4 regions of the Streptomyces sp. NPDC001914 genome follow, and region 2 is predicted to be linked to each of the others. Evidence: riboswitches for the same ligand, from Rfam matches in the RefSeq annotation. Region 2 holds a riboswitch; each other region holds the start of a gene.

Region 1 (7,725 bases), on a different contig from region 2:
GCGCGAGGCGGGTGAACTTGCGCGGGTTGCCGATGGATTCGAGGTACATCAGGGCGACGTCGGTGTCCGGGTCCTCGTACCAGTACTGCAGGACGTCGTTGCCGGAGACGTCCGCGCGGTTCCCCGAGGAGACGAAGGTCGACACCCCGGTCACGCCGGTGACGCCGCCGCCGCGCCGGTGCAGCCGGGACAGCAGGGCGATGCCGATGGCGCCGGACTGCGCGAACAGGCCGATGCGTCCGGGGCGGGGCATCTGGGGGGCGAGCGAGGCGTTCAGCCGCACGTCCGGCGCCGTGTTGATGACGCCGAAGGCGTTGGGTCCGATGATGCGCATCCCGTACGTGCGCGCGTGCCGTACGAGTTCGCGCTGGCGTTCGCGTCCCTCGGGGCCGCTCTCGGCGTACCCGGCGGAGACCACCACGAGTCCCTGCACGCCGTGTTCGCCGCATTCGGTCACGACCTCGGGGACGTGGGCGGCGGGCACGGCGACGACGGCGAGGTCGACTGGGTCGGCGATGTCCCTGATGGAGCGGTGGGCGGGGACTCCGTCGAGTTCCTTGTCCTGGAGTGCCGCGTTCACCGCGTACAGGCGTCCGGTGAACCCGGCCTGGCGGAGGTTGTCGAGGACGCTGCGGCCGACCCCGCCGGGCGTGCGCCCGGCGCCGATGACGGCGACCGAGCCGGGGGCGAGCAGCCGCTGGACGGAGCGGGCCTCGGCGCGCTGTTCCCGGGCGCGCTGCACGGCGAGCGACCGGTCGGTGGGTTCGAGGTCGAACTCCAGGCGTACGACACCGTCCTCGAAGCTGCGCTTCTGGGTGTAACCGGCGTCCGTGAAGACCTTGATCATCTTGTTGTTGGCGGGCAGCACCTCGGCGGCGAAGCGGCGGATGTCACGCTCGCGGGCCACCGCTCCGATGTGTTCGAGCAGCGCGGAGGCGACGCCCCGGCCCTGGTGGGCGTCCTGCACGAGGAAGGCGACCTCGGCCTCGTCGGCGGGCGCGGAGGCGGGCATGCCGTCCGCGTTGATCCGGTCGTAGCGCACGGTGGCGATGAACTCGCCGCCCACCGTGGCCGCGAGGCCGACCCGGTCCACGAAGTCGTGGTGGGTGAAGCGGCGGACGTCCTTGGCGGACAGGCGCGGGTAGGGCGCGAAGAAGCGGTAGTACTTCGACTCGTCCGACACCTGCTCGTAGAAGCTGACCAGGCGTTCGGCGTCGTCGACGGTGATGGGCCTGATGCGCGCGGTGCCGCCGTCGCGCAGCACCACGTCGGCCTCCCAGTGGGCTGGGTACTCGTGCCGGTCCGACGAGGTCTGCATGGGGCCCAGAGTACGGCTCGCGTACGACAACGGCGCGAGGCAGTCTGAGGGTGACGGGCGTCGGAGCGGGTCTTCGACCGACACCGCGGCGGGTGATGCCCGGGACCGTCCGGGCACTCCTCGCGATATGGAACAATGGTCTAGACAACCCTGAACACCCGAAGGGCAGCATCTCATGGCTGAGCGCCGCGTCAACGTCGGCTGGACCGAGGGCCTCCACGCCCGCCCCGCCTCCATCTTCGTCCGGGCCGCCACGGCGTCCGGCATCCCCGTGACGATCGCCAAGACCGACGGCACCCCCGTCAACGCGGCCTCCATGCTCGCGGTCCTCGGCCTGGGCGCCCAGGGTGGCGAGGAGATCGTTCTCGCCTCGGACGCCGACGGCGCGGACGTCGCCCTCGACCGTCTGGCGAAGCTGGTCGCCGAGGGGCTCGACGAGCTCCCCGAGACCGTCTGAGCCTGCCCGCGAGGCAGTCGGACCCACACGGCCGAGCCGCGGCACCCTTTCTCCGGGTGGCGCGGCTCGGCCGTTTTCCGTGGACCCGTCCGCGAATTCCCCACGTGTCACGCAGGCCTCGGGCCGCGGTCGCGGTAATGCCGCTCACCGGAATTCCGGACAAACGAATAAAAGGGCATCAGAAATGAGCCCCCGCAGAATATCCCTCTTTGTATACGGTGCCTGTGTTAAAGACGCGGGCCCGTCATGTTTACGGGATGTTGCGAACTTCTCACACGGTCCGGCCGGTCGCCGCCGGGAAATCGGAGCCGGTGCGCGGCCGTGGCGCGCTCGGTGTGCAGGGCCGTGATCGCGCGGGCCCGCTCGCTGTCCCCGCGGGCCACCGCGTCCACGATGCCGCCGTGCTCCGCCCAGGACTCCGCGGGGTCGGCCGGCGCCTCGACCGAGTACATCCAGGCGATCTTGTGACGAAGCTGGGCGAGCGTCGAGGTCAGCGCCGGGCTGCCGGACGCCTGGGCCAGCGTCTCGTGGAACCAGCCGCCCAGCGAGCGCAGATCCTCGCTGTGGCCTCGCCTGGAGCGCTCCTGCCCCAGCCTGACCAGTCCCCGCAGCACCTTGAGGTGGGCCTCCGTGCGCCGCTGCGCCGCCCTCGCGGCCCCCAGCGGCTCCAGCAGCATGCGCATCTCCAGGAGGTCCGCCGCCTCCAGCTCGGTGGGCTCGGCGACACAGGCGCCCGCGTGCCGGCGGGTGACCACGAAGCCCTCGGCCTCCAGCGTGCGCAGGGCCTCGCGCACGGGGACGCGAGAGACGCCGTAGCGGCGCGCGAGCAGTTCCTCGGTGAGCCGGCCGCCGCGCTCGTAGACACCCGCGACGATGTCGTCACGGATCGCCGTGCACACCGAGTGCGCCGGAATACGCATGACCGACCTCCGCTTTAATCCCCGTGAAACGCCGTCGATTGACGCTTGTTCAGTGACTCTATTGCAGGAAGCCTGAATTTCCGATGGCGGGCCTGAATCCATGGATATTTTTTGGACAGACGGCGTCCGGAAACGACGATGCCCCGGCTCGGTGAGCCGGGGCATCAAAAGCGGTGGGAAGCCGCGAAGCGGTCGTCAGACGTTGACGCCGTGCGAGCGCAGGTACGCGACCGGGTCGATGTCCGAGCCGTACTCCGCGGTCGTGCGGGCCTCGAAGTGGAGGTGCGGTCCCGTGGTGTTGCCGGTGTCGCCGGAGAGGCCGATCTGCTGGCCCGGGGTGACGGTCTGCCCCACGGACACCCCGATGGACGACAGGTGGCCGTACATGGTGTACGTGCCGTCGTGCATCTTGATCACGACTTGATTGCCGTAGGCGCCGCCCCAGCCGGCCGTGACGACCGTGCCCGAGCCGACGGCGTGGACCGAGGTGCCGGTGCCCGCGTGGAAGTCGACACCGGTGTGGCTGCCGGAGGACCACAGGGCGCTGCTGGCCTGGTAGCCGGTGGAGACGTACGAGCCGGTGATCGGCATGACGAACGTGTTCAGCCGCTTGCGCTCGGCCTCGCGGGCGGCGCGCTCCTTGGCCGCGCGGAGCTTCGAGGCCTGCTCGGCGGCCTCCTTGCGCGCGGTCTGCTCGGCCTGCTTGCGCGCGGCGGCCTCGTCGGCGGCGCGCTGCTGGGCGAAGGCCTGGGCGTCGATCTGGTCGGCGACCGTGTCGTTGAGGGTGACGGTCTGGGTGAGCCCGGTCTGCTCGACGGAGGCTTCCGCGGCGAACGCGGGGGCGGCCAGGGTTCCGATCACACCGGTGGTGGTGAGCGCCGCGACCCCGACGGCGGTCGTGGTGGTGCTGTGCACCCGGCTGCTCGTACGACGATGCTTGCCGGTGCCACAGGTGAACGCCATGTAGGGGCTGATCCTTTCCTTCCCTCTCGCCTACCGGGTTAGCTGACGGGTTCGGAGCAGGAAGGTCTCCTACGGGCCCCCTCCGAGGAGGGCGTCCGATTCACCCCAGGGACTGAGTGGGTCCCCGGCTCCCCTGACTCGCGTCTCGGGGACTCGGCGATGACTGTCCGGTGCCGCGGGCGCGGCGCACTGCGTGACGAACAGCCGGACCGACGCTAAACGGGGTGACTTTCGAACAACAAACGGATCACGATTTTTGTTACGCATGCCACAGGGCAGAAGGGCAACCGCCGTACGAATGCGGACATCTTGGGAACGGCACCTGTAAAGGAAAGGCCCTGACGGCTCTTCAGCCGTCAGGGCCCTCTCGTGTCGCACGGGTTCTACTCGGCGGCCACCACGGTGACTTCACCGATTCCGAGGGCCCTCACCGGGTCCGCGATCTGCGCCGCGTCGCCGACCAGGACGGTCACCAGACGGTCCGTCGGGAAGGCGCTCACGGCCGCCGCGGTGGCCTCCACGGTGCCGGTGGCGGCCAGTTGCCGGTAGAGCGTCGCCTGGTAGTCGTCCGGCAGGTACTGCTCGACCTGGTCCGCGAGCGTGCTCGCGACGGCCGCGGCCGTCTCGAACTTGAGGGGCGCGACGCCCACCAGGTTCTGCACGGCCACGTCCCGCTCGGTGTCGGTCAGGCCCTCGGCCGCGAGGGTGCGCAGCACCGTCCACAGGTCGTCGAGCGCCGGCCCGGTGTTGGGGGTGTCGACGGAGCCGCTGATGGCGAGCATCGCGGCGCCCGTGCCGTCCGGCGCGGAGCGCAGGACCTGCCCGAACGCCCGCACGCCGTAGGTGTAGCCCTTCTCCTCGCGCAGGACGCGGTCCAGGCGCGAGGTGAGGGTGCCGCCGAGGCAGTAGGTGCCGAGGACCTGTGCGGGCCACACACGGTCGTGCCGGTCGGCTCCGACGCGGCCGATGAGGAGCTGTGTCTGGACGGCTCCGGGGCGGTCGACGATGATCACGCGGCCGGTGTCGTCGGCGCTCACCGGCGGCACGGGACGCGGCTCGGCGGACGAGCCGGTCCAGGAGCCGAGCGTGTCGGCGAGCAGCTCGTCGAGATCGACACCCGTCAGGTCGCCGACGACGACCGCGGTGGCCGTGGCGGGGCGCACGTGCTTCTCGTAGAAGGCGCGCACACCCGACGCGTCGATGCTCCGGACCGTCTCCTCGGTGCCCTGACGGGGGCGCGACATGCGCGCGCTCGCCGGGAACAGCTCCTTGGAGAGCTCCTTGGCCGCACGACGGGCCGGGTTCGCCGTCTCGTGCGGGATCTCGTCCAGCCGGTTGGTCACCAGCCGCTCGACCTCGCTGTCCGCGAACGCGGGGGCCCGCAGCGCGTCCCCGAGCAGGCCGAGCGCCTTGGCCAGGCGCGAGACGGGCACTTCGAGCGACAGCCGTACGCCGGGGTGGTCGGCGTGCGCGTCGAGCGTGGCGCCGCAGCGTTCCAGCTCGGCGGCGAAGTCCTCGGCCGAGTGCTTGTCGGTGCCCTCGGAGAAGGCGCGCGCCATGATCGTGGCGATGCCGTCCAGGCCCGCCGGCTCGGCGTCCAGCGGCGCGTCGAGGATCACCTCGACGGCGACGACCTGCTGGCCGGGGCGGTGGCAGCGCAGCACGGTCAGACCGTTGTCCAGGGTGCCGCGCTCGGGAGCGGGGAACGCCCACGGCTTCGGCTGGCCGGCCTGGGGCTGCGGGTGGAAGTCCATGGTGGCGAGCTCGGTCACTTCGCCGCCTCCTCGTCGGTCTCGTCTGTCTCGTCGGCGGAGCCGGCCGCGTCCGCGGCCTCGGCGGTGGTCGGTTCGTAGACGAGCACCGCGCGGTTGTCGGGGCGCAGGCGGGCCTTGGCGGCCTCCTGGACCTCCTCCGCCGTGACGTCGAGGACGCGCTGCACGGCGGTCAGGGCGAGCTGCGGGTCGCCGAACAGGACGGCGTAGCGGCACAGTTCGTCGGCGCGGCCGGCGACGGTGCCGAGCCGGTCGAGCCATTCGCGCTCCAACTGGGCCTGCGCGCGCTCCATTTCTTCGGCCGTGGGGCCCTCCTCGGCGAACCGGGCGAGCTCCTCGTCGACCGCGGCCTCGATGACCGGGACCTCGACGTCGCCGGACGTCTTCACGTCCAGCCAGCCCAGGGAGGGCGCTCCGGCGAGGCGCAGCAGGCCGAACCCGGCCGCGACGGCGGTGCGGTCACGGCGGACGAGCCGGTTGTAGAGCCGGGAGGACTCGCCGCCGCCGAGGACGGTGAGCGCGAGGTCGGCCGCGTCGCACGCGCGCGTGCCGTCCTCCGGGAGGCGGTAGGCGGCCATCAGGGCGCGCGCCGGGACGTCCTCCTCGACGACCTCGCGGATCTGCTCACCGATGATCTCGGGCAGCGAGCCGTCCCGCGGGGCCGGCTTGCCGTCGTGCCCGGGGATGGAGCCGAAGTACTTCTCGACCCAGGCGAGCGTCTGCTCCGGATCGATGTCGCCGACGACCGACAGGACCGCGTTGTTGGGCGCGTAGTTGGTGCGGAAGAACGCGCGGGCGTCCTCCAGGGTGGCCGCGTCCAGGTCCGCCATCGACCCGATCGGGGTGTGGTGGTACGGGTGCCCCTCGGGGTACGAGAGCGCGGTGAGCTTCTCGAAGGCGGTGCCGTACGGGACGTTGTCGTACCGCTGGCGGCGCTCGTTCTTCACGACGTCGCGCTGGTTCTCCATGGACTCGTCGTCCAGCGCCGCGAGCAGCGATCCCATGCGGTCGGCCTCCAGCCAGAGGGCGAGCTCCAGCTGGTGGGCGGGCATGGTCTCGAAGTAGTTGGTGCGCTCGAAACTCGTCGTGCCGTTGAGCGAGCCGCCGGCGCCCTGGACGAGTTCGAAGTGGCCGTTGCCGTGGACCTGCTTGGACCCCTGGAACATCAGGTGCTCGAAGAGGTGGGCGAGTCCGGTCCGGCCCTTGACCTCGTGGCGCGAGCCGACGTCGTACCAGAGGCACACCGCCGCGACCGGGGTCAGATGGTCCTCGGAGAGCACCACGCGCAGGCCGTTGGCCAGGCGGTGCTCGGTCGCTGTCAGGCCGCCGGAGCCTGCCTCAGCTGTGGCCGTGTGACCCATGGGCATGTACGTCCCTTCGATCGCGGAACTACGTCATTCCTGTCGGTCCTGCCACTGTATGCAAGCGCGCGGACGCCTGGCGAAGTTCCCGCACCTCGTACGCCGAGAGCGAGACTCGTGCGTGTACCCGGCGCGCCCGGGGAAGCCCTCCGGGTACCGCCGCGAACCCCCCTCGGGGGCCGCCGGGCACCGGCCGGACCCGCTCGGGGACCGCCCGCGCGTCCGGCCCGGACGGCCGCCCGGAAGCCGCTGCGCAGACGCCCGCGGAGCCTGCCGCGGGGGCGCAATGGACGGGTCGCGGTCGGGGTTGTCAGTGGGGCGGTCCACAATGGTGCGCGTCAGCACCCGTTCATGCCCCGGCAGAGACTGTGAAGGAGCCGCAGCAGCGATGGCCCGCCGCAGCACGAAGACCCCGCCGCCCGACGACTCGTACGAGGAGAAGATCCTCGACATCGACGTCGTGGACGAGATGCAGGGCTCCTTCCTCGAATACGCGTACTCGGTCATCTACTCGCGAGCCCTGCCGGACGCCCGGGACGGCCTGAAGCCGGTCCACCGCCGCATCGTGTACCAGATGAACGAGATGGGCCTGCGCCCCGAGCGCGGCTATGTGAAGTGCGCCCGTGTCGTCGGCGAGGTCATGGGTAAGCTGCACCCGCACGGCGACGCATCGATCTACGACGCCCTGGTGCGTCTGGCGCAGCCCTTCTCCATGCGTCTGCCCCTGGTCGACGGCCACGGGAACTTCGGCTCCCTCGGCAACGACGACCCGCCGGCCGCCATGCGGTACACCGAAGCCCGCATGGCCGACGCGACGTCGCTGATGACGGAGTCGATCGACGAGGACACCGTCGACTTCACGCCCAACTACGACGGCCAGGAGCAGGAGCCGGTGGCCCTCCCGGCCGCCTTCCCGAACCTCCTGGTCAACGGC
Region 2 (7,725 bases):
CCGGCGTCGAGGTGGTCGGCGAGGCCGCGGACGTCGACCAGGCGGTCACGGTCATCACGGCCACCCGCCCCGAGGTCGTCCTCCTCGACGTCCATCTCCCCGGCGGCGGAGGCGTCGAAGTGCTGCGCCGCTGCGCGCCGTTGATGGCCGACGCCGAGCAGCCGGTCCGTTTCCTCGCGCTGTCCGTGTCGGACGCCGCGGAGGACGTGATCGGCGTGATCCGCGGCGGCGCCCGGGGGTACGTCACGAAGACGATCACCGGCACGGACCTCGTGGACTCGGTCTTCCGCGTCCAGGACGGCGACGCGGTCTTCTCCCCGCGCCTGGCCGGATTCGTCCTCGACGCCTTCGCCTCCACCGACGCCCCGCCCGTGGACGAGGACATGGACCGTCTCACCCAGCGCGAACGCGAGGTCCTGCGCCTCATCGCCCGCGGGTACGCGTACAAGGAGATCGCCAAGCAGCTCTTCATCTCCGTCAAGACGGTCGAGTCGCACGTCTCGGCGGTCCTGCGCAAGCTCCAGCTCTCGAACCGCCACGAGCTGACCCGCTGGGCGACGGCGCGCCGGCTGGTCTGACCCCGGCGTTCAGGCGACCCGGGTGGCCCCGGCGAAGGGCATCTCGCTGATCGGGGCCACCCGCACGGGCGCCGACGGGTTCGGGGCGTGGATCATCTGGCCGTTGCCGATGTAGATGCCCACATGGGTGATGCCCGCGTAGAAGAACACCAGGTCGCCGGGCTGGAGTTCGGAGCGGGTGACCCGCGTGCCGGCGTTGATCTGGGAGTAGGTCGTACGGGGCAGGGAGACGCCCGCGGAACGGTACGCGGCCTGGGCGAGCCCGGAACAGTCGAAGGCGTTGGGCCCGGTGGCACCCCAGACGTAGGGGCTGCCGAGCTTCGCGTAGGCGTAGGCGACGGCGGCCGCCGCCCGGGAGTTGGGCGCCGCGGTGCCCGCTCCGGCGGCCCCGGACGACGCGACCGGTGCGGGGTCGCGGGACGTGTCGCGCGAGACGTGCTGCTGGTCGCCCGCGCCGCCCCGCTCCGCGTACTGCGTGCGCTGCTCCGGGGTGAGGCGGTCGAGCAGCCGGCGTGCCGCGGTGAGCTTCTCGTTGACCGTCTTCTTGTGCTGCTTCAGCTCGGTCTGCCGCGACTTGAGCCTGGCCAGTTCGATGTTCGCCGCCCCGCGCAGCTGCTCCAGCTCGTGCAGCTGTTTGCGTACCCCCGCGATCTGGGCCGACTGGCGGGTGCCGACCCGCTCGGCGAGCGCGGCCCCGTCCAGGTACTGGTCGGGGTGGTCGGAGAGCGCGAGCTGGACCACGGGGTCGAGCCCGCCGCTGCGGTACTGCGCGGCCGCCATCGAACCGAGCGCGTCCCGGGCCGAGTTGAGCCGGTCCTCCCGGCGGGCCGCCTCGTCGCGGAGCTTTCTCAGCTTCGTCTCCGCCTGGCCGGCCTTCTCCTTGGCGCCGTTGTACTTCTCGGTGGCGGCCTCCGCCTCCTCGTACAGCTTGTCGACCCTGGCCTTCACCTGCGCCGGGGAGAGCTGGGGGTCGGCGTGGCCGACGCCGTCGAAGCCGGTGGCCGTCGCCGCGCCCGCGAGGGCGATGGTGACCGCTGTGCGAGCCGTGTTTCCGCCGACCGAACGCTGCCTGGCCTTGCGGTGCGCTGCCACGAGGGCCCACATCCTTCCGTGCGACCGCCCCTGAGGTGCGGTCAAGCGGTGACACGTCCGGCGGCGGCGCACACAGGGGGAGCGGGCCGCCGCCGGACCTTCTCGGCGGTGGTGTCCGACTGCCGTCCCTGGCCCGGACGGTGGTGGGGAGCCGGTCACCTGGTGGAGGACGCTAAACCTGAGAGCGCGCTGTTGGTAACGCTATGTACGGAACTATTGCGATTGGATCGCCAAGTGACCAAATGTGGCCAAGATCCTGGTCGTACGTCGCCGACTTCACGCAGGGTGATGACCGAAGTGGGGAATCCCGGACAGTCCGCATGATGCTGGTGCTATGGGTGACGCGCGACGGTCCGGTGGAGAGGGAGTGGAGGAAGGGGCGCCCCGGTCGGGAGGGGCCCGGTGGGAAGGGGCCGGTAGGGAGGGGCCCGGTCGGCGGGGGCGTCAGGGGGTGCGATTAGGCTCCGGCCCCATGGACGTACTCATCCATCTCTTCGTCGGCCTGCACATCATCGGCATCGCCGCGCTCCTCGGCGGCTTCCTCACGCAGATGAAGGCGATGGGCAAGGGCACCGCCCGCTTCGTCCCCGCGATGCTGCACGGCGCGCTGACCATGCTGGTGACCGGAGTCGCCCTGGTCGGGCTCAACCAGGCCGACGGCAGCACGGTCAGCACCGTCAAGATCGGTGTGAAGCTGGCCCTGCTGATAGTGATCCTCGGGCTCGTCTACGTGAAGCGGGACGACGAGACGGTGGACAAGCGCCTGTTCGGCCTCGTCGGGCTGCTGACCGTCGCGAACATCTTCATCGCCGTCCTGTGGACCTGACCGGCCCGCACATCGCCCCGCGGCGGACCTGACGGCGGCTCCGATGGCGGCCCCGGTGACGGGGGATCCACCGGCCGCGTCACCTCCGCGAGGGCGGATCTGCCGGCCGCTCAGGCTCGGTGACGCCGGACCCCCGCCGCGTCACCCCGTACCCCTGACCTGAAGGCGAAAGCGGTCCCCGCGACCGCCGCGAGCCAGGCCGCCACCGCGATCCACAGCAGCACCTGCCCGGTCCCCTTGAGCCAGAAGACGTCGAGGGCGGCCGACACCGCCAGGGTCGCCACCGCCGACATCCCCATCGGGAAGACGGACGACCAGCGCCGTACGTCGTACCGCGGGCGCGGCCACACCACCTCCGCGACGGCCAGCAGGGCGTAGCAGGCGAGGTCGAGCACGAGCAGCGCGCCGGTCGTCGCGCGCAGGACGCCCTGGTCGTCGTTGTTCCACAGGTACGGATTCACGTCGTGCGCCACGACGAGCCCCGCCCCGGCCAGTGCCGAGATGCCCAGCGCGCCGGCCGCGATCCAGTGGTCCCCGGCTCCCTTCCGCACCTCCCGCGGGTCGAAGGCCGCGAATGAGAGCACGTAGAGCGCGATCCCCAGCCAGAACAGCGCCATCGCGGCGTGCGCGAGCCAGTCCGAACCCACCTCGGTGGCGATCGCCGACCCCAGGACCGAGAGGCCCTGTGTGGCCACGCAGACGAGGAACACCTCTCCGGTCCCGCGGCGCCGCCAGCGCCGCAGGACGGAGAGCAGCAGGACCGGCCAGAGCAGGGCCGACAGTGCGAGCAGGATCTCGGCGAGCGTCCGCCACCCGAGGGCCGAGAACCGGGTGCCGAGCACGGTGGTCGCCGCGACCGCGTCGAGCCCGGCGGGAGTGCCCGCCCGGCGCGCCCATTGCTCCCGGTCGCCGACCAGCCGGCCGAGGAAGTCCGAGGCGAGCGCGACCCAGGCGAGCGACGCGAGGACCAGCGCGATCCCGGACAGGACCTCGTAGCCGGTCAGGTGCAGCCCGATCGAGAGGATGCCGGTGGCCATGACGGCGGCCCCGGCGGCGGGCGCCCACCCCGCCCACCAGGCGCGGAGCGGAATGGTGTCCGTCATGTCCGGTGTGTCTGGCATGCGTCGATGCTAGGGACCCGCGGTGCGGTTGCGGGCGGGCCACGCGCGGACGGGACGAAAACGCGGGGCACGCGCGCGAGGATCGGAAGCGTCCCGCGCGCGGCCCCGCGACAGGGGCCTTCGTGTCCCGCGCTACGCCGGGCGCACCACGCTGTGGATCGCCGAGGTGCCGTCGTAGTAGATCGACTCCTCGCGGACGTACGCTCCCGGCTTCGGCGCGTGGATCATCATGCCGTCGCCGATGTAGACGCCGACGTGGCTGATGTCGTCGTAGAAGAAGACCAGGTCGCCGGGCTGCGCGTCGGCGAGGGAGACCGTCGTGCCGGCGTTCACCTGGTCGTAGGTGACGCGCGGGAGGCTGACGCCCGCGGCCTTCCAGGCGGCCTGGGTCAGACCCGAGCAGTCGTAGGAGTCGGGGCCGGTGGCACCCCAGACGTAGGGCTTGCCGATCTGCGCGCGGGCGAACGCGAGCGCCTTGGCCGCCTTCGTCGAGGCGGAGGAGTCCGTGGCCGTCGATCCCGACGACGACCCGTCGGCCGAGCCGGTGGCCGAACCGGCGGTGCTGTCCGACGACTGCGCCTGCGCGGCCTTCTCGGCGGCGGCCTGCTGCCGCGCCAGCTCCGCCGCCTTGGCCGCGGCCTGCTCCTGCTTCTTCTTCTCGATCGCCGCCAGGCGCGCCTTTTCCTCGGCGTTCAGATCCGAGAGCAGGTCGCGCGCCGCGGCGAGCTTGCGCTGCACCTCGGCCTTGGACGTCTTGAGCGCCTTCTGCGATGCGGTCAGCGACTCCAGGTTCTCGGTGGCCTCCGTCCGCTTCTTGGTCGTCGCCGCCTGCTCGGTGATGTAGTCGTCGACGGCCGCCTTCTGGCGGGTCGTCAGACGGTTCATCAACTGGGTCTGGTCGAAGTAGTCCTGGGGGTCGTCCGCGAGCAGCAGGGTCGCGGTGTCGGGCGCGGCGGCCCCGGTGCGGTACTGCGCCGCGGCGAACGACCCCAGTTCCTCGCGCGCGGTGTTGAGCTTCTCGGTGCGCCGGGCGACGTCGTCGAGCAGGGTGTCGACGCGCTTGCGCTGCTTGGCGGTCTTCTCCCGGGTCGCGTTGTACTTCTCCGTGGCGGACTCGGCCTGGTGGTAGAGGTCGTCGACCTTCTTCGAGACCTCCTCGATGCTGGGCCTGGGCTCGGCCGAGGGGGCGGCGTTGGCGGTCTGGGAGAGCAGGGCCACGGAGGTGAGGGCCGCGGTGGCGAGGGCGGGGGTCCGTATGCCTGCGATGCGCGCACCGGTGGGACGCGCCTTGCGGTGTGACGCCAAGAGAGGCGACTCCTTCCGTCATCCGCCTACCGAGTTAGCTGTCGGGTTCGGGCGGGTGGTTCCGGAAGGCTGCCCTACGGTCCGTGCCCCACAAGGCGGTTGGACCGATTCACCCCAAGGTCGGTGGGTCCCCGGCTCCGGGGCCTCGCGGCGCACCGGACTCGGCGGAGGCCGCCCGGCCCGGCGATGTTCGCCGGATGCGGTCGAGCGGCCTTCGAGCACGCTAGCCAACCGGTGTGGCCCGTGTGAAGGTTGATGCCCGATACGCCCGATACATTTCCGTGACCTTTGCCGCATGTGCCGTCGCAGACCTCTCGCAGGTGCCGCCTCCGCTGTCGCCGCGCATGCGCCGCCGCAGCCCCCGCGTACGCTGCCGTAGGCGTCGCCCCATGTTTCGTCGCGGGCGCACCGCAGGTGCCGCCGCGCGTGCCGTCGCAGACGCCCCGCGCGTCTCGTCGCAGACGCCCCGCACGTGCCGTCGCAGGCGCCGCCACATGTGCTGTCGCAGGCAACCCGCTCGCCCTGTCCTGGCCGCCGCACTCGCTCCCCCTTCTTCCAGCCCGGCTCGTGGGCCCGCCCGCCTTCCCGCCCGCTCGCCCTCCCTTCGTCCCGCTTGGCTGGTCGGCGGTCCCTCCTTCCCGCCCGGCTGGTCGGTCCGCCCGGCTTGCCTTCGCGCGGGCCCGTTTTCGCGGCGGCCCGTTTCCGCGCCGGCCTGTCTTCGCGCCGGCCCTCCTTCCTGTCGGCCCCCCCTCCCGCTGGGCCGGTCGCCTTCGTGCCCGGCCGGTCGGACCGCTCGCTTCTCCGCCGGCCCGGTCGGCCTCCTCCCTCGTTCCCGCCGGCCCCGGGGCCCTCGCATCGACAAGAACGCCGGACGGGTGCCGCTCCGGCCGCGGTCGGTGGCCGGGTCTCACGCCGGGTGACCGGACCGTCGTGTGCCGTCACGCGGGGTGAGATGACGACGGGGGAGCCGTGAACCCCTGGTGCTCGCCGGGCGCCCGAGTTCGGGCCGAGTTCTCGGGGTGGCGGCGGGCTGTCGGTGGGGCGGCCTAGACTCGGAGAGCGATGAGCAGCCTCTTTGACGACAGCTTCCTGGCGGCCCTCCAGCCCTCCGCGGCCCACGAGGACGAACACCCGCCGCCGCCCGAGGACGACCACGTACCGGAACCGGTTCCGGACGATCTGTTCGGCGGGAAGTTCGACGTGCCGCCGAGCCGGGACGCGTACTACCGCGACGGCGCGCCCAGGCCCGCCGTGGACCCGGCGGCCCTGCTGGACGGACTGAACGAGAACCAGCGCGCGGCCGTGGTCCACTCCGGCTCCCCGCTGCTCATCGTGGCCGGAGCCGGTTCGGGCAAGACCCGCGTCCTCACCCACCGCATCGCGCACCTGCTCGGCGAGCGGAACGTCCACCCCGGCCAGATCCTCGCGATCACCTTCACCAACAAGGCCGCAGGTGAGATGAAGGAGCGGGTCGAGGCGCTCGTGGGCCCGCGCGCCAACGCGATGTGGGTGATGACCTTCCACAGCGCCTGCGTCCGCATCCTGCGCCGCGAGAGCAAGACCCTCGGCTTCACCTCGTCGTTCTCGATCTACGACGCCGCGGACTCCAAGCGCCTGATGGCGCTCGTCTGCCGTGACCTCGACCTCGACCCCAAGCGCTTCCCGCCGAAGTCGTTCAGCGCCAAGATCTCGAACCTGAAGAACGAGCTGATCGACGAGGAGGACTTCGCCGCCCAGGCCACCGACGGCTTCGAGAAGACCCTCGCCCAGGCGTACGCGCTGTACCAGTCGCGGCTGCGCGAGGCCAACGCGCTCGACTTCGACGACCTGATCATGACCACGGTCAACCTGCTGCGCGCCTTCCCGGACGTCGCCGAGCACTACCGCCGCCGCTTCCGGCACGTCCTCGTCGACGAGTACCAGGACACCAACCACGCGCAGTACGCCCTCGTCCGCGAACTCGTCGGGACCTCCGAGCACCCGGTGGACGTACCCCCCAGCGAGTACGACCTGCCTCCCGCCGAGCTGTGCGTGGTGGGTGACGCGGACCAGTCGATCTACGCCTTCCGCGGCGCGACCATCCGCAACATCCTCCAGTTCGAGGAGGACTACCCGAACGCGACGACGATCCTGCTGGAGCAGAACTACCGCTCCACCCAGACGATCCTGTCCGCCGCCAACGCGGTCATCGAGCGCAACGAGTCGCGCCGCCCCAAGAACCTGTGGACCAACGCGGGCGCGGGCTCGAACATCACGGGCTACGTCGCGGACACCGAGCACGACGAGGCCCAGTTCGTCGCCGACGAGATAGACCGTCTCACGGACGCGGGCGAGGCCAGGGCCGGCGACGTCGCGGTCTTCTACCGCACGAACGCGCAGTCCCGCGTCTTCGAAGAGGTCTTCATCCGCGTCGGCCTGCCGTACAAGGTCGTCGGCGGCGTCCGCTTCTACGAGCGCAAGGAGGTCCGGGACGTCCTCGCCTACCTCAGGGTGCTGTCCAACCCCGAGGACTCCGTCCCGATGCGCCGCATCCTGAACGTGCCCAAGCGCGGCATCGGCGACCGCGCCGAGGCGATGATCGACGCCCTGGCACAGCGCGAGAAGATCAGCTTCCCGCAGGCGCTGCGCCGCGTCGACGAGGCCTACGGCATGGCCGCGCGCTCCACCAACGCGGTCAAGCGGTTCAACACGCTGATGGAGGACCTGCGGACGATCGTCGAGTCCGGCGCGGGCCCGGCCACCATCCTGGAGGCCGTCCTCGAACGCACCGGCTATCTCGCCGAGTTGCAGGCGTCGACCGACC
Region 3 (7,725 bases), on a different contig from region 2:
CGGCATGGCCCGCAAGTTCCGCATCACCGACGAAGGAGCGCGGCTCCTCGACAAGGAGCGGCAGGGGCTCATCGACTCGCTGGACCGCGTCATGGCCGACTGGCCCGAGGAGGACATCGCCGCGTTCGCCTCCTATCTGCGGCGCTTCAACGCGGACATCGAGCGCATCGGCGGCCGCCCCTGGCCGCGCCCGTGACCCGAGGCCCGGCCGCCGCGGCGCCGGCACCTCGTGCCGGACGGCCCGGCCGGAGCGGAAAACCCGGCGACAGGGTCACGCGCGGCGCTCTACGCTCGCCCGCATGAAAAAAACCGGGGGACTGCTGAACGTCGTCGATGTCGAGGCGACCTGCTGGGAGGGACCGCCTCCGCCCGGAGCGGTCAACGAGATCATCGAGATCGGCCTGACGGTCGTCGACCTGGACGAGGGCGTCAGGGTGGAGAAGCACCGCCTTCTGGTCAGGCCCGCGCGGTCGACCGTCAGCGCCTTCTGCACCGAACTCACCGGCCTGACGCAGGACGAGGTCCAGCAGGGACTCGGATTCGCCGAGGCCTGCCGCGAGTTGGCCTCGAAGCACGCTGCGGGGGAGCGGCCGTGGGCGAGCTGGGGCGACTACGACCGTCATCAGTTCACCCGCCAGTGCGCCGCCACGGGCACGGCCTACCCCTTCGGGCACCGGCACACCAACGCCAAGGCGGTCTTCACCGACGCCCACCGGCTGCGGAGGCGCCCCGGCATGGCACAGGCCCTGCGCCTCGCCGAACTGCCCCTGGAAGGGCGGCACCACCGGGGTGAGGACGACGCGTGGAACATCGCCGCACTCGTCCTCGACCTGGCGGGGCGCGGCGCCTGGCCGGGCGACTGACGGCCCGGCCACCCGGATCCCGGCCACCCGGATCCCGGCCAGGCGGACGGGGGTGCGGCGTCAGCCGTTCTTGTCGGCGTCCCGGGCCGCCTGCTCCAGCCGTGCCCGGTAGTTCTCCCACCGGGCCGAGTCGCCCGGCATCAGGCTGTCGTTGTCCTCGCTCAACCCGGCCGATCCGTCCATGAGTTCGCGGATGATGTCGGCGTGCCCGGCGTGCCGCTGGGTGTCGGCGATCACGCGGACGACCGCGTGATGCAACGTCACCTCGTTCTTCCCGGCGGGCCACCACGGCACCGTGCCGGTCGTCTCCAGCGGCAGCGCCGCGATCGTCGCGTCCGCGTGCGCCCAGGCCCGGCGGTAGAGCCCGACGACGAACGCGCGTGTCTCGTCGGCGGTGGCCCACATGTCCCCGTTCGTCTCGTGGATGTCCTCCAGCCAGGGCAGCGGCTCGCCGGACGGCCGTCCGAAGGTGTCTCCGAGATAGCCGAGTTCGATGGTGGCCACGTGCTTGACCAGGCCGAGGAGGTTGGTCCCGGTCGGGGTGAACGGGCGGCGGATGTCGTACTCCGAGAGACCGTCGAGCTTCCAGACCAGGGCGTCGCGAGCCGACTGCAGGTAGCGGTGGAGGTCGGCCTTGGGATCCGGTGACGTCATGAGGTCCAGTCTGCCGTCCCCGGGGGCGTTGTCGCGGCTTGTCGGATCAAGTAGCGTCACCGGCGTGAATACCGGACCGGCGTCTCGCCATACACGGATCGGCAATCCGGTGGACGACTGATCGCGCGGTGGGCGCGCCGAAGGCGCCGCCGCTGTCCGGCGCGTGGACCTCCCGGAGCCCGAGCACCGTGAGTCCGTCTTCCGTGCCGAGCACTGCCGAGGTCAAGCCGTATGACAGTCACCTTCAATCACACCATCGTCGCAGCCAAGGACCGCCAGGAGTCGGCCCGCTTCTTCCGGGAACTGCTGGAGCTGCCGGAAGCGCCGTCCTGGGGGCCGTTCATCAATGTCCAGCTCACGGACGGCGTGCTGCTGCAGTTCGCCGAGCCTCCGGTGGACATCCAGATGCAGCACTACGCGTTCCTGATCGACGACGAGCTCTTCGACCGGGCGTACGGACGGCTCCGCGCCGACGGCGTCGAGCACTGGGCCGACCCGCAGATGCGGCGCCCCGGGGAGATCAACGACGAACACGGCGGCCGAGGCGTGTACTTCAAGGACCCGGCCGGCCACGCCATCGAGCTGATCACCCGCCCGTACCTCTAGGAGGACAAGGGCCGGCGCAGGGAGCCCGGTCGGGACCGCGGGACGCGGCGCCCGGCCGGGCTGTCGGCCGGGCAGGTGCGTGGGGGCGCGCCGCGCTCTGTGAGGGGAGCGGGGGCCGGGTGTCCGGGCGCCGCGCGCGGAAGGCGTCGCGCGCCGGAGTACGGCCGGTTCACCCCGATGGGTTGTTTTGTGGCGGGTTGGGGCGAACAGGGCGTTGATGTCCGGGGCTTGGGGAGAACCTGGACGTACGCGAAACGCCGTCATCGAGGAGTGCCGCGTGTCCGATGTCGTCTTCACGGCGGATTTCGCCTCGACCCGCCAATGGGTCGCCGGCCATTCCTGGGCCTATCCCGACGGCGGTCCGGTCAACCCGGACGACGGCAAACTCGACCATCTGGTGACCGACCCCGCCTACTGCCGTACGGGCCGTTTCCGGGCCACTCGGCGCCGGGACGGCGACTGGAACGCGGGCCTCCTCACCACCGAGGGCAGCGCGGACGGCTTCATGGTCCGTACGGGCGACGTGCTGGAGGCGCGGGTCAAGCTGCCGACGGTGATCGGGGCCTGGCCGGCGATCTGGACCTGGCGGGACGGCGGGCAGGAGATCGACGTCTTCGAGTATCACCCCGACAACCCCGATCTGCTGGAGCTCTCCAACCACGTACGCAACACCCACCGCTACTACCGGAACCCCGCGATCCAGCCGGGTGCCTGGGTCGACCTCGTGGTCGAGTTCGGCGCCCTGCGGGTCGTGTGGTGGGTCAACGGGATCCGGGCCTTCGACGACCGGCGCGGAGTGGGCAGGTCCTGGCACGCCTATCTCATCGTCAACCTCTCCGTCTGCGCCGGGCGTTACCACCCGCCGCCGCCTCCCGAGGTCTCCGAGATGGACTACGAGGTGGCCCGGCTGACAGTCCGCAGGCCCCCGGTCGGCAGACCCTTCCCCGCGACGGAGGAGTACGAGGTCGACCTCCTCGACTGACACCAGAAGGGGGATGTCCCGGCAGGTGCGTCCGTGCGGGTGCATCCGCCGGGGGCCCTGGAGCGGAAGTACGGCATCAGAAGCGACGCTGCGCCGGTGCGCGTCGTGCCGACAGGTGCCGAGGGTCATGCCGAATCCGCAGCCGGGGCGAGACGCCCCCGAGACCGCCTACGTCAGTCACGTCGGCAACTGCCGTACGTGTCAGCGGGAGGCGGGGCGGTGCCCGCAGGCGGCCCGCCTCTGGCGCTACTACCAGGAGTGGCGCAACGGCCACCGTGCGCGGCCCGAGCCCCCGGAGTGAGCTTGGGGCGGGCCCGCGGCCGATGAGACGATCCCCCTCACGGTCCGTGCGAGGCGTGGAGAGCGCCGTGAGGTGGAGGGGCGTCATGCGAGGCTCTGCGGGGATGTCCGCCGACGACGTGTCCCGGTCCGGAGCGACGGGAGCTCCCGTCGCGCTGCGGCCGTGTCGCGCCGCCCTTGCCGAGACGGGTCCGGCGCGTGTCGCCGTACTGATCCTTCACGGCGGCGCCGCGGACAGCAAGGCCCCCTTGCGGCCGTGGAACGTGGCGCGCGCCCGGATGCGGCCGTTCGTGCGCTCCGTGACGCGGGCCCTGCCGGACGAGGGCGCGTTCGTCGGGCAGGTGCTTTACCGCTACCGGGGATGGAACGGCGCGGACGCCGACCCCGTCGCCGACGTCCTGCGGGCACTGGACGAACTCACCGCTCTGGTCGGCGAGGTGCCGGTCGTGCTCGTGGGCCACTCGATGGGCGGGCGCGCCGCTCTGCGGGCCGCCGCCGCACCGCAGGTCCGGGCCGTGGTGGCGCTGGCGCCCTGGTGCCCGGAGGGTGAGCCGGTGGCCCACCTCCGGGACAAACGCGTGATCGTGCTTCACGGGGACCGGGACCGGATCACCGACCCGGCGGCGTCGTTCGCCCTCGTGCGCCGGGCCGCGGCGGCGGGTTCCTCCGCGAGCGCCGTGCGGGTCGAGGGAGGTGACCACGCGATGCTCCGCCGCGCGCGGACCTGGCACCGGGCCACGGGTACGACGGTGGCCGATCTGGTCACCCGGATCGGCGGTGGGCTCGACCCGCTTCCCGCCGAACGGTCCGGTGGCGAACCCGGCGTTCTCTAGAACCTGCCCGGCCCGCCGTGCCCTGTCCACCGGGGTGGCCGTCGGTCAGGGGCCGGGTGTGTCGAGACGGTCGTCGGGGTCGGGGGTGGGGGAGAAGGGGCGGCGAGTGCCGGAGGACGCCTGCCGGGAGGCGGACGAGGGTAGCGGGGCGCCCGTCGAAGGATCCCAGCTCAGAATCCACTCGAAGTCGCGCTGCAGCCGACGTGCTTCGCTTCGCACGAGCGTCGGTATGTCGCCGCGTTCGGAGATCAGTTGGGCATAGATCGGCGCATCGTGCACGTGGGGATCCTCGACTCGCTCGCGTGGTCTGACGTGCCTCGACCGTACGGGCGGCACGTGGTCGCAGCGGTGATCCGGCCAGCTCGGCCAGAACCGGTCAAGGTGTGACCAGCGGGCGCCGTCGATGTTGAACGACGTGCCAGGGAAAGCCAGTTCTGTGCACACTTCCGACACATCCGGGATGGCCGGCCCACCGGCCCGAGACCCCGGAAGGGTCGGATCCGTCCGCTCCGAACGTAATCAGGACGAAGCGGTGCGGGGCCGCCGCGCGGGAGTTCGGGTCGACGGCGGACCTGCGGACGGGCCCGGATCGCCCCAACGACCGTGCTCAGCCGCCTTTTCGAGCACGGCCCGTGTCCTCACCGTCGCGCTGCGGGGTGGTGCGATGAAGGTCACGAAAATGTATCGGACATCTGGGACGTGGATCTTCACATCCGGTGCACAACATGGCTAAGTTGGCGACCAGGCCGCCCGACTCCCTCCGGCGAAGCTCGCCGGGCGGCGCGGCCTCCGCCGAGTCCTGCCTGTCCACGCGGCAGCGGGAGCCGGGGACCCACCGAACCTGGGGTGAATCGGCCAACTGCCTTTCGGGGCAGGGGTCGTAGGGCATACCTTCCGGAATCGTCCGCCCGAACCCGACAGCTAACCCGGTAGGCGGACGACGGAAGGAGCACCACTCCATGGCGCCGGAACGCACCCCGCCCAGCCGCGAGGAAGTCGCCCGACGGCTCTCGTCCCTCTACGACCAGGCGGAGCTCGCCACCGGAAACTTCAACGGGACCCGCGCCTCGGCGAATTCCGCCCGCAGGCCGGGCCGGGGGAGCGCGGGTCAGGGGAGTGGCGTTTCCGACGCCGCCCAGGACGATCTGATGCGGCAGTGGTTCGACGGGGCGCGGTCCCGGTTCGGGCCCTCTGCTCCGGCGTCGCTCCCGGCCGACAGGCAGTCGGAGCGCGGTGGCGGAGGTGCCCGTCCGAAGGCCGTTCCGCAGGGGCCCAAGGGATCCTCGTCGGACCTTCCGACGCTTTACGAGCTGGAGCAGCTCGTGCGGCCGGTGGCCGAGTTGACGGCCGCCCCGGTGCTCGAACTGACCGCCGGTCCGGCCTCGGAGCCGGCCGCGCGCCCCGCGCTGGAGCTGACCGCGGGTCCGACGGCCGGGCCGATGACCGGTTCCATGACCGGTTCCATGACCGGGCCCATGGCCGGTGGCGCCCCGGCGGTACCGGGCCCCCGCACGGAGGTCCGTGCGGCGCTCCGTGCCGGAGCCGCCCCGGCGGGCGCGCCCCAGAAGGTCTCGTCGCACCTCAAGAAGCAGAGTGCCCGGCTCAAGCTCGCCGCCGCGCGGGAGCTGATGGCGCGGCACGCCGCACGGCAGGGCATGCCCGTCGCGCAGATGCCGGCGATCGAGTACCGGCCGACGCCGGAGCCCCAGCTGCCGTCCTTCCCGCCACCTCAGCAGGCCGCGGCGTTCCCGTCGGCCGCTCAGACGGGTTCGTTCCCGTCGGTGGGCCAGACCGGTTCGTTCCCGTCGGTGGGTCAGACGGGTTCGTTCCCGGCGGTGGGCGATTCGGGTTCGTTCCCGTCGGTGGGTCAGACGGGCTCGTTCCCGTCCGTGGGCCAGTCGGGCTCGTTCCCCTCGGTCGCTCAGACGGGCACCTTCCCCTCGGTCGCCCAGACCGGTTCGTTCCCGTCGGTCCCTCAGGCCGCGCCGTTCCAGGCGGCTCCTCAGACCGCCGCGTTGCCGTCCACCGCTCAGACCGGTTCATTCCCGTCGGTGGGTCAGACGGGCTCGTTCCCCTCGGTCGGCCAGACCGGTTCGTTCCCGTCGGTCGCTCAGGCGCCCGCGTTCCAGGCGGCGCCCCAGCCCGCGCCGTACGAGGCGGTGCCCCAGGCCGCCGCGTTCCAGGCGGCGCCCGCGCCCCAGGTCTTCGACACGGGCTCCATGCCCCAGGTGTACGAGTCGGCGCCGCCTCCGGCCGTGGAGTCCAAGGCGGTCATCCTGCCCCCCGGCTACGAAGCGCCGGCCCCGGCCCCCGAGTACACGTCCGTGCTCCTGCCCCTCTCGTACGACAAGCCGACCCGCCCCAGCGGGTATCAGCCGGCGCCGATGCCGCCGGTGAACGAACCGGCGCCCCAGCCCCCGGCGTACGAGACGGCGCCGCGTCCCGCCGCGTACCAGGCGGCCCCGCCGATGCCGCCGGTCACTGAGCCGGTGCCGCAGGCGCCCGCGTACGAGTCCGCGCCGCCCCAGGCCGCGTACGCGTCGGCCCCGATGCCTCCGGTGAACCAGCCGGCGCCTCCGCAGGCCGACGACGCCTGGCGGCAGTCGTTGCGGCCGGCGGCCCAGCAGCAGACGTGGCCCGCCGCTCCCGGGACCGTCGACGCGAACCCGGGCTTCGACATCGACAGCCTCGTCGCCGGAGCGGCCGCCCCGCAGGCCGTGGCTCCGCCGGCCGCCGCTCCGGACAGCCGGGCCGCCGAGGCGGTGGCCTTCGCCCGCGCTCAGATCGGCAGCCCGTGCGTGTGGGGGGCGTCCGGACCCGGTTCGTACGACCCCTCCGGTCTCACCCAGGCGGCCTGGAAGAGCGCCGGGGTCATGCTCCCCCGGTCGACGCAGGAGCAGGCACAGGCCGGCCCGGCGGTCGACCTCGGCGCCATCCAGCCGGGTGACCTGGTCTTCTTCCACGCCAACGTGAGCCACGTCGGTCTCTACGTGGGCGACGGCATGATGGTCCACGCGCCGAGTCCCGGAGCGCGCATCAGCGAGGAGTCCGTCGAGTCCGTCGGACAGGCGGCCATCCACAGCGTCGTCCGTCCGGTCTGAGCCGCCGCCCGTATGCCCCGGAGGCCGTTGACCGGTCCCGGCCCGCGGGGCGTACGGCCGTCCGGGGCGTACCGGCGGCCGTCCGGAGGGTGGTCCTCGGTGAAGGCGCCGCAGCGGTGCCGCGGCGCCGGCCGTCAGAACTCGCTGTCGATCCCCGTGACGGCGGCGGGACCCAGCGGCGCGTCGTCCGCGGACAGACCGCTGTCCAGGAGCGCACCGGAGACGAGCCGCACCGCCTCGGCCTCGGCGCTCTTCCGGTCCGCGGCCTCGACCTCCAGCCGTACGGAGAACCGGTTGTCCTCGTCGACGGTCAGCAGGCTCAGTTCCTCGCTCTCGCCCAGGTCCGTGTTCTGCGGGTCCTGGGGGCGAAGCCTGCGTTCCACGTC
Region 4 (7,725 bases), on a different contig from region 2:
ACCCCGCGCACCACGACGAGCCCGCGCACGCGAAGGGCCGGACCGGGATCCCCGGGGAGCGCAAGGCGGACCTGATGACGCATCTGCTGAACATCGACCCGCCGGACCACACCCGGCTGCGGAAGCTGGTCAGCAAGGCGTTCACACCCCGGCGCGTGGCCGAATTCGCGCCCCGGGTGCAGGAACTGACGGATCAGCTCATCGACGGGTTCGCGGCCAGGGGATCCGCTGACCTCATCCACGAGTTCGCCTTCCCGCTCCCCATCTACGCCATCTGCGACCTGCTCGGCGTACCGCGCGAGGACCAGGACGACTTCCGCGACTGGGCGGGCATGATGATCCGGCACGGGGGCGGGCCGAGGGGCGGGGTCGCCCGGTCCGTGAAGAAGATGCGCGGATACCTCGCCGAACTCATCCACCGCAAGCGCGAGGCGCTGACCGCCGAGCCCGAGCCGGGCGAGGACCTCATCTCCGGGCTCATCCGCGCCTCCGACCACGGCGAGCACCTGACCGAGAACGAGGCCGCCGCCATGGCCTTCATCCTGCTCTTCGCCGGTTTCGAGACCACGGTCAACCTCATCGGGAACGGGATGCACGCCCTGCTCACCCATCCCGGGCAGCGAGCACGGCTGCAGGCGTCCATCGAGGCGGGGGAGAGCGGACTGCTCGAGACGGGCGTAGAGGAACTCCTGCGCTTCGACGGGCCCGTGGAACTGGCCACGTGGCGGTTCGCGACCGAGGACGTGCGGATCGGCGGTCAGGACATCGCGGCCGGCGACCCCGTGCTCGTGGTCCTCGCCGCCGCGGACCGCGACCCGGAACGCTTCGAACAGCCGGACACGCTCGACCTCTCACGACGTGACCTTCAGCACTTGGGTTACGGCCACGGCATCCACTACTGCCTGGGTGCGCCGCTCGCCCGGCTGGAGGGACAGACCGCGCTCGGGACGCTCCTCAGCCGTCTTCCCGACATCCAACTCGCCGGAGAATCGGCCGATTTGCGCTGGCGCGGAGGCCTCATTATGCGTGGATTGCGTACGCTTCCTGTGGAGTTCACCCCGGTCAAATAGGACGCGATCGGTGCATCGGTGACCCTTCGCCGACCATGCCGAAGAGGCTCTTCCGCATACCGGAAGGAGAGCCCTTACGGCTACCGGAACATGACGCTCCGTCAAATCCGTGATCTTCACGTGATCAGTACTGCATCGACTTGTAACCAGCGTTCGAGTGCGACTACCTTCACCCATCAACAACGCGGCACCTGCGCCACTCGTTCAGCAGGAGTCGCGATGCTCCCCGCTGTCGCTCGAAAGGCTCTCGCATGCTCTCCGGGAACGGCCGTCACCGTCGCCCTCGTCAGGCCCCGGCTCTCATCGTCGCCGCAGGGGTGACCGGATCGGCGATCGCCATCCCGTTGCTCGCCGCGGCGAGCGCGAGCGCGGCCGACGGAACCACCTGGGACCGGGTGGCGCAGTGCGAGAGCGGTGGCGCTTGGAGCTCCAGCGACGGCAACGGCTACTACGGCGGCCTCCAGCTCGACCAGGACAACTGGGAGGCGCACGGCGGCCTCGACTACGCCCCGACGGCCGACCAGGCCAGCCGCTCGCAGCAGATAGCCGTCGCCGAGAAGGTGCTCGCCGACTCTGGCCTCAAGGCCTGGCCGACCTGCGGACCGCTCTCGGGCCTCAGCAAGGGCTCCGCCGGGATCGGCGTCGACACGGGTGTGGCCGGCGACTCGTCGAGCACCGGCGACGATTCCGATTCGTACATTTCGTCCGGTCTCGCCACTTCGCCCAGCTCCTCCCCTTCGGGTGATTCGTCCGGTTCGGGCGACTCCTCGGACGCGGGCGGCGACACCGCGACGCCCAGCGCCTCGCAGAGCTCCGACGGCTCGGACGCGGCGGCCGACAAGAGCGACAAGTCGGCCAAGTCGGGCAAGAAGGACGCCTCTTCGGCCCCGTCCGACGCGTCGACCGGCGGCACCGGGCGGCACCGCGGCGGGGACGCGGCGGAGAGCGCGGCCGACGCCGGCGCCGACGCCTCCACCGGGCGGCACGCCGCGAGCCCCGCGACCGAGACCGCCGACCCCGCGTACGTCGCGGACGCCATCGACAACCTCTGGAGCGTTTCCGACGCCCTTGGTCTCGAAAGCGGATGGGGCGATCTGCCCAAGGTGGACACGGGGGCGGACAGCAGCGGTCCCGGCCTCGTCATCCCTGGTCGAAGCATCGTGGACACGGCCGAAACGGTGCAGAAGTAGCGGGAGTTCACGTCACGGTTCGCTGTGGAATGTCCCATTTGGCGCAAGTGAGAGATGGGTCTCAGAAGCCCTGATCGTCTTTGAAATTCCGCCAATCGACTGCTTACGGTCGTGACCGCTCGCCACAGCGGGCCCCGACGGTCGCAACGCCGAATCCTGCCAACGGCCGTACGGGAACAGTCGTCGCGTCATGCGCCGTAGGCAGGAGCGGGGGACCCAAGGTAAGTGCCGGGCCCGGGAGTCGAGAGACATCCGGGAACGGCTCGGGGTGAAGCCGCGTGCCGGACGTCCTGGAGACAGGACGAAGGCATGCGGCCGGGCAACTCATTCGGCCCGAACCCGACAGCTCACCTCGCAGGCGTCGGTGAGGGGATCTCTCCATGCTGTTCTCCAGCAAGGGCAAGCACCGCCGCCCGAACAAGGCCACCCGTGTCGCCACGCTCGCCGGTGTCACCGGCGTCGCCATCGCCGCCCCGCTGATGGCGGCCGGCAACGCCTCCGCGGCCACCGCCTCCGAGTGGGACGCCGTCGCCCAGTGCGAGTCCGGCGGCAACTGGTCGATCAACACCGGCAACGGCTACTACGGCGGCCTGCAGTTCTCGTCCTCCACCTGGGCCGCGTACGGCGGCACCGCCTACGCCTCGACGGCCGACCAGGCCTCGAAGGCCCAGCAGATCACCATCGGCGAGAAGGTCCTCGCCGCTCAGGGCAAGGGCGCCTGGCCGACCTGCGGCACCGGCCTGTCGAGCACCCCCTACGGCGGCGGCTCGGCCCCGGCGGCCCCGTCGTCCTCCTCGTCCGACGCCTCGCAGAGCGCCCCGGCCACCCGTACGACGGAGCAGCCCGCCTCCCGTTCCGCGGAGCGCCCCGCCGCGCAGAAGACCGTCACCACCCCGACCGGCAAGAAGGTCAAGAAGGGTGACGGCGAGTACAAGGTCGTCAAGGGTGACACCCTCAGCTCGATCGCCGAGAAGAAGCACGTCAAGGGCGGCTGGCAGAAGCTGTTCAAGCTGAACAAGGACATCGTCGCCGACGCCGACTTCATCTACCCGGGCCAGCAGCTCCACCTGCACTGAGCGGTGCGGCACGCCGGCTGACCCGGCCGCTTTCGGCGGAGGGCGGCCGTGATTCCGGCACCGCCGCGACACCCGGCAGGCAACAGCCCCCTCGTGGGGGTCTCCGCACGCACCGGAGACCCGCCGAGGTTCCCGTCCCCACGGGCTCCCCGCTCCGGCGCGTGTTCCCCCGCACGCGCCGGAGCGGGGTTTTTTATTTCTTTTTTTGTTCCGTTCAGGAACAATATGTAGGCTCGGTCCGCTCAAGGGGTGGTCGATCGCTGGCCGATCCCCCTGAGCCGGTTAGGCTCATCCCGCGGGGCTGCCAAGCTCCGCGTACCCGCGTCACATCCCATAAGGAGATGCTCGTGCCGTCCATCGACGTCGTCGTAGCCCGGGAAATCCTGGACTCCCGAGGCAACCCCACGGTCGAGGTCGAGGTCGGCCTCGACGACGGCAGCACGGGTCGTGCCGCCGTTCCGTCCGGCGCCTCCACCGGAGCGTTCGAGGCCATCGAGCTTCGCGACGGTGACCCCAACCGCTACCAGGGCAAGGGTGTCGAGAAGGCCGTCCTCGCCGTCATCGAGCAGATCGGCCCGGAGCTCGTCGGCTACGACGCCACCGAGCAGCGCCTGATCGACCAGGCGATGTTCGACCTGGACGCCACCGACAACAAGGGCTCGCTCGGCGCCAACGCCATCCTCGGCGTCTCGCTCGCCGTCGCGCACGCCGCCTCCGAGGCGTCCGACCTGCCGCTCTTCCGCTACCTGGGCGGACCGAACGCGCACCTGCTGCCCGTTCCGATGATGAACATCCTGAACGGCGGCTCGCACGCCGACTCCAACGTGGACATCCAGGAGTTCATGATCGCCCCGATCGGCGCGGAGTCCTTCTCCGAGGCCCTGCGCTGGGGCGCCGAGGTCTACCACACCCTCAAGAAGGTGCTGAAGACCAAGGGCCTGTCCACCGGCCTCGGCGACGAGGGCGGCTTCGCCCCGAACCTCGAGTCCAACCGCGCCGCCCTCGACCTCATCCTCGAGGCCATCAAGGAGGCCGGTTACACCCCCGGCGAGCAGATCGCCCTCGCCCTCGACGTCGCCGCCTCCGAGTTCTACAAGGACGGCGTCTACACCTTCGAGGGCAAGGAGCGCTCCGCCGCCGAGATGACCGAGTACTACGCCGAGCTCGTCGCGGCGTACCCGCTCGTCTCCATCGAGGATCCGCTGTTCGAGGACGACTGGGCCGGCTGGAAGATCATCACCGACCAGCTGGGCGACAAGGTCCAGATCGTCGGCGACGACCTCTTCGTCACCAACCCGGAGCGCCTCGCCCGCGGCATCGAGGAGGGCTCGGCCAACGCCCTGCTCGTCAAGGTCAACCAGATCGGTTCGCTGACCGAGACCCTGGACGCCGTCGAGCTGGCCCAGCGCAACGGCTTCAAGTGCATGATGTCCCACCGCTCCGGAGAGACCGAGGACGTCACCATCGCCGACCTCGCGGTCGCCGTGAACTGCGGTCAGATCAAGACCGGCGCCCCGGCCCGCTCGGACCGCGTCGCCAAGTACAACCAGCTCCTGCGCATCGAGGAGATCCTCGACGACGCCGCGGTGTACGCCGGCCGCAGCGCCTTCCCGCGCTTCAAGGGCTGAGCCCAGCGCGTCCCAGGAAGCGTCCTCCGTACGTCCCCGTACCCGGTCCCGTACCGTGTGCGGGGACGTACGCACGTGAGGGGCCCGCACACGGCGGGCCGGTACTGGGGAGGCGGGACTCATGGCCGTGAAGGACCGGGACCGGTTCTCCACCTCGACCCGGCTGAAGCTGCTCGGCGAGCAGACGGCGGCCAGGGTCTACCGCTCCCAGACCAAACGGCAGGCCCGCCGCTCCCGGCTCACCGGCCGGGCCGCGCTGCTCGCCATGGTCCTGTGCTCCCTGATCGTCGCCCTCGCGTACCCGATGCGGCAGTACGTCTCCCAGCGCGCCCAGATCGGCGATCTGGAGCGGCAGCGGGAGCAGGCCCGGCAGCGGGTGGAGCAGCTGCGCGACCTCAAGGCGCGCTGGCAGGACGACGCGTACGCGAAGCAGCAGATCCGGCAGCGGCTGCACTATGTGATGCCGGGCGAGACCGGCTACATCGTGATCGACCCGGACGCCGCGAAGCAGTCCCGTGCCGAACGCGGCACCGCGGACCGCCCCTGGTACACCAATGTCTGGGACGGCGTGGACAAATCCGACGCCGCCGACCGCTGACGACCCATGAACTGACCAGAAAGACACGTGACTCACGGCATGGAAACGCCACCGCCCACCACCCCGCGCACCGAGCCCACCGACACCGACGTCGAGGCCTTCAAGCAGCAGCTCGGCCGGCCGCCGCGCGGGCTGCGCGCGATCGTGCACCGCTGCCCCTGCGGCCAGCCGGACGTGGTGGAGACGGCGCCCCGCCTCCCCGACGGCACGCCGTTCCCGACCACGTACTACCTGACGTGCCCGCGGGCCGCGTCCGCGATCGGGACGCTGGAGGCCAACGGGGTCATGAAGGAGATGACCGAACGGCTCGCCACCGACCCCGAGCTGGCCGCGGCCTACCGCGCCGCCCACGAGGACTACATCGCGCGCCGTGACGCGATCGAGGTCCTGGAGGGCTTCCCGAGCGCGGGCGGCATGCCGGACCGGGTGAAGTGCCTGCACGTCCTGGTGGCGCACTCGCTGGCCGCCGGTCCCGGCGTCAACCCGCTCGGCGACGAGGCCATCGCCATGCTGCCCGAGTGGTGGCGCAAGGGCGCCTGCGTCACCCTCACCGGCCAGGCGGCCTGCGAGGGAACGAAGGCCGGGGATCCCGCGGAGCCCACCGGCGCCGCCGGTTCCGCGGAGTCCGCCGGTTCCGCCGAGGCCCCGGGTTCCGCCGAGGACGGCCGGTGACCCGCGTCGCCGCCGTCGACTGCGGTACGAACTCCATCCGGCTCCTGGTGGCCGACGCGCACCCGCGGACGGGCGAACTCACCGACCTGGACCGGCGGATGACCATCGTCCGGCTGGGCCAGGGCGTCGACCGCACCGGCCGGCTCGCCCCCGAGGCGCTGGAGCGGACCTTCGCCGCCTGCCGCGACTACGCGCGCACCATCGAGGAGCACGGCGCCGAGCGGGTGCGCTTCGTCGCCACCTCCGCCTCCCGGGACGCCGAGAACCGGGACGAGTTCGTGCGCGGGGTGCTGGACATCCTCGGCGTCGAGCCGGAGGTCGTCACCGGGGACCAGGAGGCCGAGTTCTCCTTCACCGGCGCGACCAGGGAGCTCTCCGGGCGCGACGACCTCGCCACGCCCTACCTCGTCGTGGACATCGGCGGCGGCTCGACGGAGTTCGTCGTCGGCGCCGACGAGGTGCGCGCGGCACGCTCCGTGGACATCGGCTGCGTACGGATGACGGAACGTCACCTCGTGCGCGACGGCGTGGTCACCGACCCGCCCACGGCCGAGCAGGTCGCGGCCATGCGTGCCGACATCGAGGCCGCCCTCGACCTCGCCGAGGAGACGGTCCCGCTGCGTGAGGCGCGCACCCTGGTGGGTCTGGCCGGCTCGGTCACCACCATCGCGGCGATCGCGCTGGACCTCGCCGAGTACGACTCCGAGCGGATCCACCACTCCCGCGTCTCCGTCGAGCGCGTCCGCGAGATCACCGAGTGGCTGCTGCGCTCCACCCACGCCGAGCGCGCGGCCGTCCCCTCGATGCACCCCGGCCGGGTCGACGTGATCGGGGCCGGGGCTCTCGTCCTGCTCTCGATCATGGAGCGCACCGGGGCCGGGGAGGTCGTGGTCAGCGAGCACGACATCCTCGACGGCATCGCCTTCAAGGTGGCGGAGGAGGCCGAAGCCGCCCGGCAGGGCGACTGACGCCGGCAGGGCGCGGCCCGCGTCCCGTGAGGCGTCGGGAACGGGTGTGAGGCGGCCCCTGCTCCCCTTCCGGGGCCGGGGCCGTCCGCGGTCCCCGGCGCGGCCGGAGAGGGCTCCGGGAGGCCGTGCGGGGCCGTGCCGCACGGCGTGGCACCGGTCTCCTTTGCTACTGATCAGTAGCCTCGGCTGAGCGGGTCGGATAGCGTATGAGCATGCCGGAAGGGGTCCTGGAGACCCTTCGGCGAGGCTCCGCCGAGAAACTTCGTGAAGTTCTTCACAAGGAAAAAGGTCCTGCTGGGCGACGAAGGGGCCACTTGGGCCCTTCCGGAGGCCCGGACCGGTCCGGCAGCATGATCGGTGAAGCGTTGCGGCCGCGTTTCGGCGCGATGAAACACACGTGTGGTCCGCTCGGCCGAACGGGTCGGGCCGCAGCTCACACGGTGTTGACAACGGTACGAACCGTACGGCGGTCCACCCCCGCCGACATGGCCTCCGTCGCGGGGGCCGCGGAGTGTAGCAGAGG

The links. Region 2 has a riboswitch for cyclic di-AMP ahead of ACFYYF_RS06690 (NlpC/P60 family protein). Riboswitches for the same ligand answer to the same signal wherever they lie in the genome.
Positions count from the first base shown of each region.
Region 1: it holds a riboswitch for cyclic di-AMP, as region 2 does, so the genes downstream of both, ACFYYF_RS19880 (M23 family metallopeptidase) here and ACFYYF_RS06690 (NlpC/P60 family protein) in region 2, are expected to answer to the same signal.
Region 3: it holds a riboswitch for cyclic di-AMP, as region 2 does, so the genes downstream of both, ACFYYF_RS14950 (NlpC/P60 family protein) here and ACFYYF_RS06690 (NlpC/P60 family protein) in region 2, are expected to answer to the same signal.
Region 4: it holds a riboswitch for cyclic di-AMP, as region 2 does, so the genes downstream of both, ACFYYF_RS37350 (transglycosylase family protein) here and ACFYYF_RS06690 (NlpC/P60 family protein) in region 2, are expected to answer to the same signal.

Region 1 covers NZ_JBIASW010000006.1:381,617-389,341, forward strand. The annotation lists gene ACFYYF_RS19865 (GNAT family N-acetyltransferase) at 1-1,318, opposite strand, end outside; gene ACFYYF_RS19870 (HPr family phosphocarrier protein) at 1,494-1,775, shown strand; gene ACFYYF_RS19875 (GntR family transcriptional regulator) at 2,003-2,695, opposite strand; gene ACFYYF_RS19880 (M23 family metallopeptidase) at 2,891-3,658, opposite strand; cyclic di-AMP (ydaO/yuaA leader) riboswitch at 3,671-3,827, opposite strand; gene ACFYYF_RS19885 (pitrilysin family protein) at 4,042-5,430, opposite strand; gene ACFYYF_RS19890 (M16 family metallopeptidase) at 5,427-6,791, opposite strand; gene ACFYYF_RS19895 (DNA topoisomerase IV subunit A) at 7,180-7,725, shown strand, end outside.
Region 2 covers NZ_JBIASW010000002.1:362,248-369,972, forward strand. The annotation lists gene ACFYYF_RS06670 (response regulator transcription factor) at 1-578, shown strand, start outside; gene ACFYYF_RS06675 (NlpC/P60 family protein) at 588-1,670, opposite strand; gene ACFYYF_RS06680 (hypothetical protein) at 2,143-2,496, shown strand; gene ACFYYF_RS06685 (tellurite resistance/C4-dicarboxylate transporter family protein) at 2,607-3,617, opposite strand; gene ACFYYF_RS06690 (NlpC/P60 family protein) at 3,750-4,922, opposite strand; cyclic di-AMP (ydaO/yuaA leader) riboswitch at 4,930-5,099, opposite strand; gene pcrA (DNA helicase PcrA) at 5,985-7,725, shown strand, end outside.
Region 3 covers NZ_JBIASW010000004.1:552,208-559,932, reverse strand. The annotation lists gene ACFYYF_RS14985 (MarR family transcriptional regulator) at 1-196, shown strand, start outside; gene ACFYYF_RS14980 (exonuclease domain-containing protein) at 300-863, shown strand; gene ACFYYF_RS14975 (DinB family protein) at 924-1,517, opposite strand; gene ACFYYF_RS14970 (VOC family protein) at 1,749-2,123, shown strand; gene ACFYYF_RS14965 (beta-glucanase) at 2,401-3,105, shown strand; gene ACFYYF_RS14960 (hypothetical protein) at 3,233-3,406, shown strand; gene ACFYYF_RS14955 (alpha/beta hydrolase) at 3,492-4,238, shown strand; cyclic di-AMP (ydaO/yuaA leader) riboswitch at 5,019-5,190, shown strand; gene ACFYYF_RS14950 (NlpC/P60 family protein) at 5,198-7,339, shown strand; gene ACFYYF_RS14945 (hypothetical protein) at 7,474-7,725, opposite strand, start outside.
Region 4 covers NZ_JBIASW010000022.1:442-8,166, forward strand. The annotation lists gene ACFYYF_RS37340 (cytochrome P450) at 1-1,070, shown strand, start outside; gene ACFYYF_RS37345 (transglycosylase family protein) at 1,388-2,260, shown strand; cyclic di-AMP (ydaO/yuaA leader) riboswitch at 2,444-2,636, shown strand; gene ACFYYF_RS37350 (transglycosylase family protein) at 2,641-3,336, shown strand; gene eno (phosphopyruvate hydratase) at 3,678-4,964, shown strand; gene ACFYYF_RS37360 (septum formation initiator family protein) at 5,086-5,562, shown strand; gene ACFYYF_RS37365 (DUF501 domain-containing protein) at 5,602-6,234, shown strand; gene ACFYYF_RS37370 (exopolyphosphatase) at 6,231-7,202, shown strand.